Regions from separate parts of the Serratia sp. L9 genome, predicted to be linked through region 2. Evidence: predicted binding sites of a transcription regulator. Region 2 holds the regulator's gene; the other holds the start of a gene.
What was found. The regulator PhoB, encoded in region 2, activates phosphate uptake and scavenging genes when phosphate is short. The targets are predictions, from matches to a motif close to CTGTCATAAAACTGNCNNAT.

Region 1 (3,172 bases), 1.0 Mb from region 2:
GAAGTAGTCAACGGTGTAACCGACGATGGCGCTCGCTGCGACCGAACCGCCCAGATAACCGAACAGACCGGTGAAGCCAGCTGCGGTACCTGCCGCTTTTTTCGGTGCCAGTTCCAGAGCGTGCAGACCAATCAGCATGACCGGGCCGTAGATCAGGAAGCCGATGGTGATCATACAGGCCATATCGATGCCAGGGTTGCCCACCGGGTTCAGCCAGTAAACGACAGTGGCGATAGTCACCAGCGTCATAAAGAACACCCCGGTAGCGCCACGGTTGCCTTTAAACACCTTGTCCGACATCCAGCCGCACAGCAGGGTGCCTGGAATACCGGCATATTCGTACAGGAAGTAGGCCCAGGAGGACTTGTCCAACGCGAAGTGTTTCACTTCTTTCAGGTAGGTTGGTGACCAGTCCAGGATGCCGTAGCGCAACAGATAGACAAACACGTTGGCGATAGCGATGTACCACAGCAGTTTGTTTGGCAGCACATACTGCATGAAGATCTGTTTGGCTGTCAGTTCTTCTTCTGCTTCTTGGGTGTAATCATCCGGATAGTCGTTTTTGTACTCTTCAATCGGTGGCAGGCCACAAGATTGCGGGGTGTCACGCATCAATGCGAAGGCGATCAGCGCCACCAGGATCGCGCCGAAAGCAGGCATATACAGCGCCGCATGCCAATCGTTAAACCACGCCATACCCAGCAGGAACAGCAGTGGAGGCAGACCGCCACCCACGTTGTGGGCGCAGTTCCACACCGAAACGATACCGCCACGCTCTTTCTGCGACCACCAGTGAACCATGGTACGGCCACACGGAGGCCAACCCATACCCTGGAACCAACCGCACAGGAACAACAGCACGAACATCACGGCGATGCTGGAGGTTGCCCAAGGCACGAAGCCCATAAACAGCATTACGGCGGCGGCCAGGATCAGGCCGGCAGGCAAGAATACCCGGGGATTGGAACGGTCAGAAACCGAGCCCATGATAAACTTGGAGAAACCGTAGGCAATGGAGATCCCTGACAGTGCAAAGCCCAGGTCACCACGGCTGAACCCCTGATCGATCAGATACGGCATCGCCAGGGTGAAGTTTTTACGCACCAGATAGTAAGCTGCGTAACCGAAAAAGATCCCCATAAAAATTTGCCAGCGTAGCTTGCGGTAGAGCGGGTCTACCTTATCTACCGGCACACGTGAAATGTGTGCGGCTGGTTTAAAAATACTCAACATGAGCGCCTCCGATGGCTTTATCAGTTATTTATTGCATCAGCAGGAAACGGATATCCTGAAGATGGTCGAGCGGATGCCAGAAGTGTTGTCAAATTGTTCTATAACGAGCGTAATCCTAGTGAAAACCAACAAACGTCACTGTGATGGAAGGCGCATTTGTTACACTTTTATGAAACCGTGGCGGATTTTGAGCGATTGGTTAACGTTATGAAATAGGTAATCGCAAAAAACTCGTGATATTGATCACATTGATGGTTTTTTAAGGACATTTTGTTTTCGTTTTTTGTTCGTTATTGTTCCTTATCAAACAAAGACCCCAGTAACTGTGGCTAAATAAACTCATAACTACAGGCTTAGGGGGCGTGATGAGCAACAACTCACCAGTGACCGAAACGGATGTGATCATTATTGGCGGCGGAGCCACCGGCGCGGGGATCGCTCGTGATTGTGCGCGGCGAGGCTTGCGCTGTGTATTGCTGGAGCGGCATGACATTGCCACCGGTGCCACGGGCCGTAACCATGGTCTGCTGCACAGCGGCGCTCGCTATGCGGTGACCGATGATGAGTCGGCTCGCGAATGTATCGAAGAAAACCGCATTCTCAAGCGTATTGCTCATCACTGTATCGAGCGTACTGATGGTCTGTTTATTACCTTGCCGCAAGATTCGCTGGCCTATCAGCAACAGTTTATATCCGCCTGCCGCAACGCCGGGATCGAGGCCGAAGCCATCGACCCCCAACTGGCGCTGCGTCTGGAACCAGCGGCCAACCCAAGCCTGATCGGCGCGGTACGCGTGCCGGATGGCACGGTTGATCCTTTTCGCTTAACCGCGGCCAATATGCTTGATGCCCGTGCATATGGCGCGCAGATCCTTACCTATCATCAAGTTACCGGTCTGATACGCGTGGGCGACCGTGTGAATGGCGTGAGCGTTTTCGACCATCAAGCGGCGCGTCAATACGACATTTATGCGCAGGTAGTGGTGAATGCTGCAGGGATATGGGGCCAGCAGATCGCCGAATACGCCGATCTGCGCGTTCGCATGTTCCCATCCAAAGGGGCGCTGTTGATCCTGGGCCATCGCATTAACAACATGGTGATCAACCGTTGTCGTAAACCGGCGGATGCCGACATTCTGGTGCCGGGTGACACTATTTCGCTGATTGGCACGACTTCCACACATATTGATTACGACCAAATCGACAATATGGTGGTTACGCCTCAGGAAGTGGATGTGTTGATCCGTGAAGGTTCTCTGCTGGCCCCTGAGCTGGCTCAAACCCGTATTCTGCGGGCTTATGCCGGAGTCCGGCCACTGGTGGGCCGCGACGACGATCCTACCGGGCGCAACGTCAGCCGTGGCATTGTCCTGCTCGATCATGCGGTGCGGGATGGGCTGGAAGGTTTTATCACCATTACCGGCGGCAAGCTGATGACTTACCGGCTGATGGCGCAATGGGCCACCGATATGGTCTGCGCCAAGCTGGGTGTCGATAGCCCTTGCACCACCGCAGAAGAAGCCTTGCCGGGATCTCGCCAATCCGCAGAAGAAACCGTGCGTAACGTGGTGGCTTTGCCAGCCAGTATTCGCGGTTCAGCGATATATCGCCACGGCGATCGCGCCAGTCTGGTGCCATCCGGTAACCGCCTGGACAACAGCCTGGTGTGTGAATGCGAAGCGGTCACCGCCGGGGAAGTCCGCTATGCAGTGAATACCCTGACCGTCAACAACCTGGTTGATTTACGCCGCCGCACCCGCGTGGGGATGGGCACCTGCCAGGGGAACTGTGCGCCTGCCGTGCCGCTGGCCTACTGACGCGCTTTAACGTGACCACACCGCAGCAATCCATCGCCCAGCTCTCCCACTTCCTCAATGAACGCTGGAAAGGGGTGCGGCCCATCGCCTGGGGCGATGCGCTGCGCGAGAGCGAATTCACC
Region 2 (3,172 bases):
AGAAAGCACGATAACCAACGCCTTTTACCTCAAACTCCACTTCAGCCAGCGATTCGGCGGTGTGGCGTGTCATCAGTTCGTTCTGGCTGGCACTGATCTCCAGGCGCGGCGTCTGGTGATACAACGCCAGGCAGATGGCGTCCAGCAGGGTGGTTTTGCCCGCACCGGTCGGCCCGGTGATAGCAAACAGGCCGTTGCTGGCAAAGGGTTCGGCCTGGAAGTCAATTTTCCACTCGCCCTGCAGCGAGTTCAGGTTTTTCAGCCTTAGGCTCAGGATCTTCATGCCGATGGCTCCTCTGGTTGATGCAGGGTTTCCACTACCTGCTGGAACATCTGCCGCATTCGTTGCTGGCGCGGTTCGGCCATTTCCCCTTCCAGCGCCAAGCGCCGCTCAAACACTTCGCCCACGCTTAACTCATTCAAGGTTTCTTTATCCTGCTGGGCGATGGTCTGTTGGCGCTGCTCTTTACTGCGCCGTAACAGCACCACGTCAACCGGCAGATCTTCCGCCAACTGTTGGATCCGGCGTTGAATATCGCTGAGGTAATCCTGGGTGGCCACTTCGATATCCAGCCAAACCGGCAATTCTCCCTGATAATCGGCAAACTGCCGCAGTTGGGCCTCGATTTGCTGCAAGTCGCCTTTGATCAACTGCATCGGTTGGAAAGTGGGGATCTCCAGCGCAGTGATCTGCTGCAAGGCACCGGCGGAAAAGTCGACCATAAACACGCTCTTCGCCTTGCCCAGTTCATCAAAACTCAGCGGGATTGGGGAACCGCTGTAGCGGATATGTTCAGACTTGGCGACGTTCTGTGCGCGATGAATATGGCCTAATGCGATGTAGTCGGCAGGGGGAAGGCCTGTGCCGGGAAAGCATCCAGCGTGCCGATATAAATATCGCGCACCGAGTCGGAAGTGGTCACGCCCACGGTGGTCAGATGCCCGGTCGCCACAATGGGCAGTGGCAGGCCCAGCGAATCGCGGTGTTCACAGGCCGCCTGATACAGACGGTGATAATGCCCGGCGATGGCTTCTTGCAATGCCTGCTGTTTCTGACTGCCGGAATCCCCGGCGCGGCTGGTAAGTAAGTCCCGTGGACGCAGGAAGGGGATGGCGCAAAGTACGGCACCCGGCTGGCCATCACGCTGGTTCAACACCAGAATTTGCTGCTCAAGCTCGGTTTGCGCGTTGGCAATCACGGTAGTATTCAGGCATGAAAGCAGCTCACGCGATTCATTCAGCGTAGCCACGGAGTCGTGGTTGCCACCCAGCACCACCAATTGGCAGCCGGTGCGTTGCAGTTCCACGATAAAACGGTTGTACAGCTCGCGGGCATAGCTGGGTGGCGAACCGGTATCAAACAGATCGCCTGCGACAATCAGCGCGTCCACCTGATGCTGTTCCACCTGCTCAGTCAGCCAGCGTAAAAAGGCCTGATGTTCGGCGGCGCGGCTTTTAGTGAAAAAGTACTGGCCCAAATGCCAGTCAGAGGTATGGATCAGGCGCATAGGTCTTCCTGGCTAACAGGGTAATAAGGGCGTAAACAGGCCTTATCCTAACCTAAGCATGATGATTTTTCTTTGGCGACTGAAATTATCGCTATGCTTAGGGGGACTTTTTTCATAAAAGTGTCACAAAACTGACGCATAATGGCGACCGCAGATAGCTTACACATTGGCAGGATTGACGATGGCAAGACGCATACTGGTGGTGGAAGACGAAGCGCCGATCCGTGAGATGGTGTGCTTTGTGTTGGAGCAGAATGGTTACCAACCGTTGGAAGCCGAGGATTATGACAGTGCCGTAACGCGCCTGTCTGAGCCGTTCCCTGATTTGGTGTTACTGGACTGGATGTTACCTGGCGGTACCGGGATCCAGTTTATCAAGCATATGAAGCGTGAGGCGATGACCCGGGATATCCCGGTGATGATGCTGACCGCTCGCGGTGAAGAAGAAGATCGGGTACGTGGCCTGGAAGTCGGGGCGGATGATTATATCACCAAACCTTTCTCACCCAAGGAACTGGTGGCTCGTATCAAGGCCGTGATGCGCCGTATTTCGCCGATGGCGGTGGAAGAAGTGATTGAAATGCAGGGGCTAAGCCTGGATCCTTCCTCGCATCGGGTAATGGTTAATGAACAGGCGCTGGAGATGGGGCCGACCGAGTTCAAACTGTTGCACTTCTTTATGACCCATCCTGAGCGTGTTTACAGCCGTGAGCAGTTGCTTAATCATGTTTGGGGCACGAACGTTTATGTGGAAGACCGCACTGTTGATGTGCATATACGCCGGCTGCGTAAGGCGCTGGAGACCACTGGTCATGACAAAATGGTTCAAACCGTTCGCGGTACCGGCTATCGGTTCTCAACGCGCTACTGATTGCACTGCGCTGGAGAAGTTACCGTGCTAGAACGTTTATCCTTGAAGAGGCTGGCGCTGGAGCTGGCCCTTTTTTGCTTGCCCGCCTTATTGCTGGGGCTGATTTTCGGTTATCTACCCTGGTTGCTGTTGATTTCGGTGCTGGCTGCACTGGCCTGGAATTTTTATAACCAACTCAAACTTTCCCACTGGCTGTGGGTGGATCGCAGCATGACGCCGCCGCCTGGGCGTTGGAGCTGGGAGCCTCTGTTCTACGGTCTGTATCAGATGCAGCAGCGTAACCGCCGCCGCCGCCGCGAATTGGCGCTGCTGATCAAGCGCTTTCGCAGCGGTGCCGAATCCCTGCCGGATGCGGTGGTGATGACCACCATTGAGGGCAATATTTTCTGGTGTAACGGTTTGGCGCAGCATCTGCTGGGTTTCCGCTGGCCGGAAGATAACGGCCAACACATTCTCAACCTGCTGCGTTACCCGGAGTTCAGCCAATATCTGCAACAGCAAGAGTTCAGCCGGCCGTTAACGCTGCAACTGAATAATGAACACTTTGTGGAGTTCCGCATTATGCCCTACTCCGAAGGGCAACTGCTGATGGTGGCCCGTGACGTCACCCAGATGCGCCAGTTGGAAGGGGCCAGGCGCAACTTCTTTGCCAACGTCAGCCATGAGCTGCGCACACCGTTAACCGTATTGCAGGGTTATCTGGAGATGATGAGCGACCAGGAGTTGGACGGTTCGTTACGCGGTAAAGCGCTGGGCACCATGCAGGAACAGACCAAACGTATGGATGGGTTGG

Region 1: a site for PhoB is predicted at 1,390-1,409, ahead of glpT (glycerol-3-phosphate transporter). Genes of this name have one in related genera too.

Annotation. Positions count from the first base shown of each region.
Region 1 is NZ_CP192591.1:813,058-816,229, reverse strand. Features, by position in the region: gene glpT (glycerol-3-phosphate transporter) at 1-1,233, opposite strand, end outside; partial or broken gene glpA (anaerobic glycerol-3-phosphate dehydrogenase subunit A) at 1,599-3,172, shown strand, end outside.
Region 2 is NZ_CP192591.1:5,527,397-5,530,568, reverse strand. Features, by position in the region: gene sbcC (exonuclease subunit SbcC) at 1-283, opposite strand, end outside; partial or broken gene sbcD (exonuclease subunit SbcD) at 280-1,508, opposite strand; gene phoB (phosphate response regulator transcription factor PhoB) at 1,690-2,379, shown strand; gene phoR (phosphate regulon sensor histidine kinase PhoR) at 2,404-3,172, shown strand, end outside.